DNA from 2 places in the Streptomyces sp. NPDC058308 genome. Region 1 is predicted to be linked to the other one. Evidence: riboswitches for the same ligand, from Rfam matches in the RefSeq annotation. Region 1 holds a riboswitch; the other holds the start of a gene.
The links. Region 1 has a riboswitch for cyclic di-AMP ahead of ACFVYL_RS28070 (C40 family peptidase). Riboswitches for the same ligand answer to the same signal wherever they lie in the genome.
Positions count from the first base shown of each region.

Region 1 (5,357 bases):
CACCTTCCCGGCGGCGGCCACTACGTCCAGGAGATCGTCGTCGGAGGTGGCCAGTACGGCCAGCGCCTCTTCGCGGGTCGGCAGTTCGCGCCGAAGTCCCTTTTCCACCAGCGTGTTCAGCAGGTCCATGGCGCTGATCCTTACGCACGGCAGCCTGCCGGGCCAAGGAGAGTTCGCACAACAGAAACGCTTTGAGGTGTAAGTATTGCCACACCCTGGCCGGGTGGCACGGCGGCTAAGGTCTGTGCAATGTCTACAAACAGGCACCCCGTGACGAGCGCGTCCACCGCGCCGAGCCACGCGCCGGGCGGCGCATCCGGCGCCGAGCCGGGCGCGGCGTTCGGCTGGCTCGACGAACAGGCGCGGCTGCGCGCCGACGCCGGCCTCGTGCGCATCCTGCGGCCGCGCCCCGCCGACGCGGGCGCCCTCCTCGATCTGGCGGGAAACGACTACCTCGGCCTGACCCGGCACCCGGAGGTCACCGAGGGCGCGGCCGCCGCGGCCCGGCGCTGGGGCGGCGGCGCCACCGGATCCCGGCTCGTCACGGGCTCCACGGAGCTGCACGCGGAACTGGAGCGAGAGCTCGCCGAATTCTGCGGCTTCGAGGCGGCGCTCGTCTTCTCCTCCGGCTACGCGGCGAACCTCGCCGCCGTCACCGCACTCGCCCCCGGCGATTCGCTGATCGTCTCCGACGCGGGCAACCACGCGTCCCTGATCGACGGCTGCCGCCTCGCCCGCGCGGCGACGCAGGTGGTGCCGCACGCCGATCCCGAAGCGGTACGCAAGACGCTCGGCGCCCACGACGGCCCCGCCGTCCTGGTGTCCGACTCGGTGTTCTCGGTCGACGGGGACATGGCGCCGCTGGCCGAACTGGCCGCCGCCTGCCGCGAGTCCGGGGCCGGGCTGATCATCGACGACGCCCACGGGCTCGGCGTGCTCGGCGACGGCGGCCGGGGCGCACCGTACGCCGCGGGGCTCGCGGGCGCGCCCGACACCGTGGTCACCCTCACCCTCTCCAAGTCCCTCGGCAGCCAGGGCGGCGCCGTCCTCGGCCCGGCCAGGGTCATCGAGCACCTGGTGAACGCGGCCCGCACCTTCATCTTCGACACCGGCCTCGCACCCGCCGCGGCCGGCGCCGCGCTCGCCGCCCTGCGCCTGCTGCGCCGTGAGCCCGAACGCGCGGCCCGTGCCCGTGAGGTCGCGGCCGAGCTGCACCGGCGCCTCACGGCCGAAGGCCTCTGTGCGGTACGGCCCGACGCCGCCGTCGTCTCGGTGCGCGCCCCCTCACCGGAGCAGGCCGTCCGGTGGGCGGCCGACTGCCGGGCCGATGGCCTGGCCGTGGGCTGTTTCCGTCCGCCGTCGGTGCCGGACGGCATCTCACGGCTGCGGCTGACCGCCCGCGCGGATCTCACCGACGAGCAGATCGCCGGTGCCGTACGGGTGATCAGCCGCCGCGCACCTCGATGAGCCGCTCCGGGTCCGCATGGGGCCCGGGCCGCGCTCAGCGCAGGCTGTCGACGAACGTCTCCCAGGGGCCGGGGGAGATGAGCAGGGCGGGACCTGCGATGTTCTTCGAGTCACGCACGGCCCGCAGGCCGGTCGGCTGACCCGGGTCGAGGGTGGCGGTCTCGACACAGTTGTTCATTCCGTTGCTGTAGCTGCTGCGCTGCCACCGCGCACCTTGAAGCGTTGTGCTGGAAGGTACGTACCGAGGCATTGCGGTCATGGTGCCTCCTTACGCGCCGTCGCCTAGTCCGGCGATGAATACCGTTGATTCCTCGGGTGAAAGCGCCTGTACCTGAAGGGAGTTGAAGGCCTCCGTGTACGCCTGGAGGTCTTCTTTCCGTTCGAGGTAGAGGCTACTCGTCAAATGGTCGAGAACAACCACATCCAGATCAGCAATGTCCGGAAATGAAAAGATAACGAAAGAACCGATCAGGCCTGCATGCTCACCGGCGGCGAACGGCAGTACCTGAAGCCGGACATGAGGCAGAAGTGACACCTCCCGCAAGCGCGCCAACTGCCCCGCGAGAACCTGCGCCCCGCCCACCGGCCGCCGCAGCACCGCCTCGTCCATGACCACGCTCAGCCGCACCGGCGGATCCGCGCGCAGCACGTCCTGGCGGGCCAGACGCACCTCCACGAGCGCGTCGACCTGCTTCTCCGGCAGCCCGCCGAGCGCCGCCCGGGTCACCGCACGCGCGTACTCGGGGGTCTGCAGCAGACCCGGGACCACGGTGGTTTCGAGCGTGCGCACCCAACGCGCCTGCGACTCCAGGCTGATGAAGTCCCGGTAGGTGGCGGGCAACAGGTCGCGATACGCCTTCCACCAGTGATGACGCCCCGCACCGGGATCGTCGGCCCCCGCGAACGCGATGAGCAGCTCGCTGCGCCGGGAGTCCCGCACCTCGTACGCCGCGAGCAGCCGCCGCACGTCGGAGGCCTTCACGCCGCTGCGGCCCGTCTCGATCCGGCTCACTTTCGACTGGTGCCAGCCGAGCCTGGCGGCAGCCTCACTGCTGGTGAGACCCGCCTCGTTGCGCAGGGTGCGCAGTTCGGCGCCGAGCTGGCGGCGACGCACCGCGGGGCCGTACTGCATGCCCGTCTCCTTCCGGCCGGAGCCGTCGGATCTTCCGGCGGCGAGGCGGGGCAGTAGGCGAGATTAGAGGAAGTGCGAGTCCCTCGCCCAAATACGCTCTGCCGTAGCAGAGTTCACCGCATCGAGCGACAGATATATGCACATCTCGGTGGATCGCCACGCGTGCCCGGCCAAGGAGTGGCAGTCTGGCGCGAAGCACCAGTCCGGGACGGTCCTTGAGTCATCCGCCGCGAGTCGGGGACCGGTCCCGGTGGGAAAGGGACAACGTCGCCATGGCAGATCACCAGGAAGCCTCCGTCACCCTGCCGAGCGATCCTGCCTCGGTCCCCGCCGCCCGGAAGTACGTCTTGCGTGTGCTCTCCGAATGGGGCCTGCCCGGCGACGCCGAGGTGACCGACACGATCCGGCTCATCGTCTCCGAACTCGCCACGAATGCCGTGCAGCACACCCTGGGGCAGTCGCCCACGTTCACCGTCGACATCGAACTGGACCGGGACGAGCAGCTGCGCATCGGCGTCACCGACAGCCACCCGCGCTATCCCAAACGGCTTCCCGCGGCCGTCCAGCAGGACAACGGCCGCGGCCTGGTCATCATCCGCTGGCTGACCGCCGAGTGCGGCGGCAAGCTCTCGGTCAGCCCCACCGACGAAGGAGGCAAGACCGTGTGGATCGCGCTGCCCTGGCGGGCCCCCGTCCAGCGCAGACACCGCGACGCCGCCCACTGACCCGGGTGACGGAGCGGGTCAGTCGGCGGCCGAGCGCCCGAGGGCGCCGCGTGGCGGGGTCAGCGCACCCTCCCGTACCAGACGCTCTTGGACCAGATCTTCTCCAGGCGCACCACGGTGCCCCTCTTGGGGGCGTGCCAGATGCGGTTGCCGCCCGCGTAGATCCCCACGTGGTACACGTTCCGCCCGGAGTGGAAGAACACCAGGTCGCCGCGGGTGCGCTGGGACCTGGAGACGTGCTTGGTCTTGTTGTACTGCGCGGCGGCGGTGCGGGGCAGCTTCTTGCCCGTTCGCTTGAACGAGTAGAGCGTCAGGCCCGAGCAGTCGAACCGGTGGGGTCCGACCGCCCCGTAGCCGTACGGGGAGCCCTTCTTGGACGCCGCGATCTTGAGCGCCTTGGTCCCATGGGTTGCTGCCTCGGCCTCCGACGTGAGCCCGGGGGCCACGACGGTGCCGCCTACGACGGCGAGCGTGAGGACCGATGCGGCACCGGTCCTGCTGAGCAGCGACGGAACATGATTCAGCGCGGTCATGCGCAACCCTTCGTCAGCCGCCTGTGAAAGATGACCTGTCGGGTTCGGGCAGGCGAAGATGCCCGGCCGCGTCGTGCTCTGCGGCTTCACCCCAAGGGCGTCGCCCGGACTTTCCGGACGGGCCCGTCGTACCTGGGTCCTCCACTCCTGCCGTTGCACAGATGTCGACCGGTCATCCGGGTGGCGGCAGGACTCGGCGTCCGCCCGGACCGCCCCACCGCTGTGGCAGGGGCTTGTCGTCGAAAGGGATCTTGACCCGACATGGGTCCGAAAACCGAGCCGAAACGGCTTTTTGTGAGGCTCCTCACGACTGACCTGTTCAGGTGGACACGGTCGAATTGGACCTCTCGGTGGGTGGTCTGACGACGGCTCGACCAGCAGCGGAATGTCAAATTCCAGACCTGCTGTACTCGCTGGACGCAAGTTCAGAACGTGCGGCGAAGGATGTTCGAATACGCCGTCCGTGGTAGCCCGACTGGTCCGTTTCGAAGCGGGCCGGGACGTTTCGGCGTCAGCGGGCGGCCGGTTGACGGGCGCTCAGCCGCCCGGCGGAGGCGGGAGGGCGATCCGTCCTGCACGCCGTTCACCGTCGAGGACGCGCAGGGCCCGGGCGAGCGTGGGCGCGTGCACCTCACTCTCGCCCCGCTGGTGCATGACGGCGAGTGCGTCCCGCAGGGCGGTCGCACGGCCGACCAGCGCCTGAGCGGCACGGAGGCCGCCGTAGGTGTGCTCGGCGCGGGCCGGGTTGATCCGGCCGAGGAGGTCGACGACCTCGAGATAGCGGTCGATCAACTCCGCCTCGGCGCGGGTCAGGGCGGGCAGGGGCGGAAGCTCCGGCGGCAGCATCGGCAGGTCACCTCGCGTCCCGCTCGGCGAGCGAGCTCTTGCGGTTCGCGATGATCCGGTCCACGAGCCCGTACTCCACGGCGGACCGGGCGTCGAAGATTTTGTCCCGCTCGATGTCCGCGCTGATCCGGCCCGGGGCCTGCCTCGTGTGCCGTACGAGCAGCTGCTCCAACAGCCGCCGGGTGCGCAGGATTTCGTCGGTCTGGATCGCGAGGTCGGTCGCCTGGCCGTGGATCGGTTCGGAGACCGCGGGCTGGTGGATCAGTACGCGGGCGCCCGGCAGAGCGAACCGTTTGCCGGGTGTGCCGGCGGCGAGCAGGACGGCGGCCTCCGCCGCGGCCTGCCCCAGGCAGGTCGTCTCCACGTCGCAACTGACGAACCGCATCGTGTCGTAGATGGCGGTCATCGCGCTGAACGAGCCGCCGGGGGAGTTGATGTACAGCGAGATGTCGCGGTCCGGCGCCTGGTACTCAAGGTGCATGAACTGCGCCATCACGTCGTTCGCCGAGGTGGCGTCGACGGGGGTGCCGAGAAAGATGATCCGCTCTTCCAGGAGCTTGGAGTACGGGTCCATGGTCCGCGTCCCCGAGCTGGTGCGTTCGGTGAACTCGGGCAGGACGTAGCGGGCGGACGGACGGTTCATGGCGCGCCTCT
Region 1 is NZ_JBHVZA010000023.1:139,642-144,998, forward strand. Features, by position in the region: gene bioB (biotin synthase BioB) at 1-129, opposite strand, end outside; gene ACFVYL_RS28050 (8-amino-7-oxononanoate synthase) at 250-1,467, shown strand; gene ACFVYL_RS28055 (DUF397 domain-containing protein) at 1,502-1,645, opposite strand; gene ACFVYL_RS28060 (helix-turn-helix domain-containing protein) at 1,736-2,599, opposite strand; gene ACFVYL_RS28065 (ATP-binding protein) at 2,872-3,324, shown strand; gene ACFVYL_RS28070 (C40 family peptidase) at 3,384-3,857, opposite strand; cyclic di-AMP (ydaO/yuaA leader) riboswitch at 3,861-4,037, opposite strand; gene ACFVYL_RS28075 (hypothetical protein) at 4,395-4,703, opposite strand; gene ACFVYL_RS28080 (ATP-dependent Clp protease proteolytic subunit) at 4,711-5,346, opposite strand.

Region 2 (5,357 bases), on a different contig from region 1:
ACACGGAGAGTGGAATCGAGCTCTCGAAGATGGGGCCACCGCTGAACAACAGCACGGCGACAACCTCCCGGCGACGCCGCCCGCCGGGCCTCCGTACACCTTCTGACCCTGGCGAATACCTCGACCGGTCCCCCGCACGGACCTCTGACCGATCGTGCGGGTGCTCGTACGACCGGTCATGTGCACGGTCATACGGCCGGTCATCCGCCGAAAGCCTCGCCGCCCGCCGTCCTTCGGCGGGCGACTTTGCCGCCTCCGCCGGCCCACCGGCAACGCTCCCCGCCCCGCCGCCGTGTGTCGCGAGTGCGGAAGCCGCCCCGCCCGACGGCATGCCAGGGCCGGGACGGCCGGAATCGGGCCCCGCAGCCTGCCCCAAGCGCGCTCGGATCCCCTCCAGGCCCGCTTCGCTGTCAAAGGTCTCTTCGAGTGCCTGACCCACCGCGTCTTCGGTGGCCTCAAGGGCCCTGGTCAGGATCTCGTCGCCGGTCACATCCGGTTCGTCATGCATCGCTCGCCTCCCCGCTCACGACAGCCAGCCGACTGCGGGCCTGGTGAATCAGGTTGCGTACTGTGCTGTTGGTGACTCCCATGTCCTGAGCCGCCTCGTCGGTCGAACATCCCGCGATGTGTACGAGGACCAGAGCCTGACGCTGACGTTCCGAGAGATCTCCGATGGCGTCCAAGACGTTACGGAACTTCTCTCTCACCGTCACTTGGTCCTCGACCGGCATCACGCCACCGTCCCGGTCCATCTCCTCCCCCAGCAGCACCGTCTCGGCCCCACGTCGATATACCGACATCGCGTGCCGGACCGCGGTTTTGACGAGCCAGCCCTGCCAGTTCCTGATCTCCTCGGCTCCCGGCTTGCGCAGGTATTCCCCAGCTTGCACGAAAGCATGCTGGCAACCTTCCCAGCCGTCGTGGCTGTTCCCGGCCGCGGCCACCGTCGCTTTCCGGAGCACCACCTTGCCGTACTGCCGGAAAAGGGTCTCGACCCGCGCTGCGCACGCGTCACTCCATCCGTCGGGCTCCCCGTCCGCATCAGGCGGCCGCTCATCGGTATCGCTCGTCACTGGCGCCCGCCCCTCCAGCCCCTGGGACGGTGATCTCCCACTCACTCATCGCCCTTCCCTGAGCATCCCGCGCTCTGAAGCGGACCTGCGTCCCGCCGGGTGAAAGCCGCAGCACGGCGACAACCGCAGCCCATCGGGCCCGCTCCCGCACTCGGTACGCGAGCGCGGCCACCATGGTGCCCAGGACGGGCAGGCCCGTGCAGGCCAACAGCCACACATTGTCACCCACGGCGTTCGTCTCATCCATGTCGACGACAACTCCTTCTGCCCGATAGAGAGTTGAGGAGCCCAAAACGTCTAGGCGCCCGAGCCGACATCTATTCCGTACCCGCTCACCCGCCCGGAACGCGAGTCCGAGTGGCGCTCCATCGCTACGGTTCAGCCAGAACCGGCCAGAACCGGCCCGGCGCCGAAACCACCGATGACGGCGAACCGTTCCAGGTCGACGACGGCGATCCGGCGACCGGGAGTGGACAGAACCGGCGGCACGGAGGCGTCGTGGGGGCGCACCAGACTCACCGTGTGCGACAACAAGCCGGTGACAAAAGCCCGTTCGCCGTCCCGGCTGAGGGAGAACAGGTGGGTCTGCACCCCATGGGTAGGCACCACTCTGGTCGGCGCCTCGTCGGCGGTCGGAGCGTCAAATCCGAGCAGTACCGCCTTTTCCAGGCTCAGGGCGTACAGCCGGTCGCGGCTATCGATCCCCATGCCATGGATACGGTTGAAGGGCCGCGTGTTGAACTCGTGCGGATAGTCGGGCAATGGGACCCTCTGCCGACGCTGCACCGAGACACATCGCAAAAACTGACGGCGTGACCGCTTTTCTCGACCATCACTAATTCGTCGGCCCGTTGGTCGACCTGTTCCTCGGCGCGATCCGCCTGGGAGGCAGCTGACACCGGCACGGTCAATCCGCTCGCCAACACCCCTGCCCCCGCCGCTTTCATCACCGGACGACGTGTCGTCACATGGCCCGCCTCGATTCCTCGGCAACCCGCTGGACGCGGCTCGGCTCAACTGGTGACATGTCTATCTTGTGGTGAAAAGCGCCCTATGCGCCACGTGCAATTTGCCCCGTGATGCACACCTCTGCACCCTTGGAGGCGTATATAAAGCATTGCCTGCATTGCGGAGCCCTCGACCGGAATGGCGCACCCGCGCTATGCCATCGAGTCGCCTTTCGATCCGCGCCCCATTCGGTGAAATGAGTCACACCGCTCGTCCTGGCCCGGAGTGAGGACCTGAAGCGCATTCGCGTTCCACCCAAAGCGAGTTGGGTCTAGTCGATCAAAGAAAGCAAGGGCCTCCCGATTGCCCCTGGCCGACCCCGCACATTCCCCCGCCAAATGTGGACCTTGTTCCGTTCTGACTTTCTCGTCTAACGTCACGCCCAATCCCGGATGGAACGCCGAATCCTGCCGCTGTCCGGAAACCTACTCACCCACTCACTTACGCACGGCAGGAGCGGGGAACCCAGGTATGCCGCCAGTCCGGATTCCGGAACGGCTCGGGGTGAAGTCGCCATATCAGCGCGACCGGACATCTCCCGTCCGAACCCGACAGCTCACCTCGCAGGCGACGGAGAGGAATTCGTCATGCCTGCAAAGGGAAAGCACCGCCGCCCCAAGTCCAACTCGCTCAGCCGGGGCATCGCCGCCGCAGGCGCGGGCGGGACGGTGCTCGTCCTCCCGGTGCTCGGCGCGACCACCGCCACCGCGGCGCAGGCCGACGCGGCCGCCAAGCCCGCCGCGGCCCCGACGACCTACGTCGTCGCGGCCGGTGACTCCCTGTCCAAGATCGCACAGGAGCACTCCCTGAGCGGTGGCTGGAAGAAGCTGTACCAGGACAACCGCGGCGTCCTCGGCGGAGACCCGCAGCTCATCCACCCCGGGCTCAAGCTCACCCTCAGCAGTGCGGGCACAGCCGAGCCCGCGCAGAAGTCGACCGCGTCCAACGCGTCCGCCGAGCGGGCGGACCGCTCCGAGCGCCAGGACGACCTCGCCGCCGAGCCCGCCGCTCCCCCGGCGCAGAAGTCCTACACCAACGACCTGGACGGCTGGATCAACGAGTCGCTCGACATCCTGGCCCAGCAGGGCATCCCCGGCTCGTACGAGGGCATCCACCGCAACATCATGCGCGAGTCCTCCGGCAATCCCCTGGCCATCAACAACTGGGACTCCAACGCCGTGGCCGGGACCCCCTCCAAGGGGCTCCTGCAGGTCATCGGCCCCACCTTCGCGGCCTACCACGTGCCCGGCACGTCGATGGACAGCTTCGACCCGGTCGCCAACATCACCGCCGCCTGCAACTACGCGGCCGACCGGTACGGCTCGATCGACAACGTGGACGGCCCGTACTGACCTCGCCCTTCATGCGGCAAAGCGGCAGGGGGCGGGCAGGGCGTACGGAGGATGTGCCGACGCCCTGGTCAGACAACTGCCGCGAACGTCGTGATCGCCTCGACGAGGTCGGCCGGAGCTTCCAGCGGGATCAGGTGCCCCGTCTTCGGAATCACCGTGAAGTCGGCCCCGGAGAGATAGGGAACCAGGTTGGCGAGGAGCACGTCGACGGGCTCGACGCGGTCCTGCTCTCCGGCGATGACCAGGGCGGGGACGCTGATCATGCGGGTGTGCTCGGTGATGTCCTCCGCGATGCCGCGCAGCGGCCACTCTGTGCGGGCGGTGTCGGCGCCCGCACGCGAATCGGTCGCGACCTGCGCCTTGATCGATGCGGGCAGCTCGGTCGCGGTGAGGATGCCGTCCCGTGCGACGGCGACGGATTCGTCGGAATCGTAGGCGTGGGAGAGGCCTTCCCGGTACTCGGGAGTGATCTGCTCTGCGGGCTTCGCCGGACCGGGGCCGACGAGGACGATCCCGCGGAGGCCGGCGGGCCGGGCCGCTGCGATCAGCTGCGCGACCTTGCCGCCCATGGAGTGTCCGACCAGCACGTACTCGGTGATGCCCGCGTCGGCGATCACCGCGAGCGTGTCGTCCGCGAGCCGGCGGAGCGTGTAGGGGCCGGGCAGGCCGCTTGAGCGGCTCCACCCACGGAAGTCGACTGTGAGGACGTCGCGGCCCGGGAGGCGGTCGACGACGAGGTCCCAGGTGCGGGCGGAGCCACCCCAGTAGTGCAGGAACACCAGGGTCGGTCCGGCCCCCGGCCGGTGGTCGTAAGCGGGCAGCAGCGGTTGCTGTGTCGTGTTCATTCGCGATGCCTCGATCAGTGCTCTGCGGCGGATCTCCCTTGTCTCCATTGGATATCCGCGGCTCTCCAGAGGCATCGGCACGATTGGTCGCCCGATGGTGGAAACTGGACACATGGCCGCGATCCGACAGATGACCTACCAGCCCGTCGGGCACGGTGCCGCCGCTGTCGAGACGATGACGTTCGCCCGCCTTCGCGAGCTGAACGACGGCGGCACGCAACGTGCCGACTTCCACGTCCTGGCCGTCGTCGACGCCGGACACGGCTCCGTCACAATGGACTTTCGCCAACTCCCCCTCAGGGAGCGGTCCGTGGTGTGGATCATTCCCGGCGCGGTGCACCGATGGGACGACATCGCCGAGGTGGCCGGGCACATCGTGCTGTTCATCCCGACTGCGCCGGTCACCCACGCCACCCGAGAGCTCGTCGCGTCCCCTGACCTGGTCGCGCAGTGGAGCATCGACGAGGCCGACTGGCCGTTCGTCGACGCCGCGCGGAACCACCTGCTCCTCGAAGCGTCCGCCCGGCCCCGAGACGTGCCGACGGAGTTGCCCGAGATCCTGCTCTCCGCACTCATCGCCCGGATCCGGCCGCCGCACGGCGAAGCGCGGTCGGCGAATGACGAACGGCCGGTGGGTGAAGAACGGCCGGTGCGTGCAGAACGGTCGGCGAGTCCGGTGTTCCGGCTGTTCCGGTCCAGTGTCGAAGCGCACTTCCGGGAACATCATGACGCCGGCTACTACGCCCGGGCCCTGGGATACACGCCCCGCACCCTCTCCAGAGCAGTGCAGCAGGCCACCGGCCTCACCGCGAAGGCCTACATCGTCGATCGCATCATCCTGGAAGCCAAACGCCTCCTCGCACACGACCGCCTCACCGCAGCCCGCTGCGCCGCCACACTCGGCTTCCCCGATGCCTCCAACTTTTCGGTGTTCTTCCGAAAGGCGGCAGGCGTACGCCCGGGTGCATGGCAGGAAGCGGAGATGACGCGGCGTCCGACTCGCTCAGCGCAGGTTCACTAAGGGCTGTCCGGCATCTGCTGACGAGCCCCGAGCAGGCTGGGGCGTCAGAGGCGTGCGC
Region 2 is NZ_JBHVZA010000019.1:136,185-141,541, reverse strand. Features, by position in the region: gene ACFVYL_RS25150 (helix-turn-helix domain-containing protein) at 1-55, opposite strand, end outside; gene ACFVYL_RS25145 (RNA polymerase sigma factor) at 501-1,073, opposite strand; gene ACFVYL_RS25140 (hypothetical protein) at 1,452-1,835, opposite strand; cyclic di-AMP (ydaO/yuaA leader) riboswitch at 2,502-2,664, shown strand; gene ACFVYL_RS25135 (transglycosylase SLT domain-containing protein) at 2,669-3,433, shown strand; gene ACFVYL_RS25130 (alpha/beta fold hydrolase) at 3,502-4,278, opposite strand; gene ACFVYL_RS25125 (helix-turn-helix domain-containing protein) at 4,391-5,299, shown strand.
Region 2: linked by a shared signal. The riboswitch ahead of ACFVYL_RS25135 (transglycosylase SLT domain-containing protein) and the one ahead of ACFVYL_RS28070 (C40 family peptidase) in region 1 are both predicted to bind cyclic di-AMP.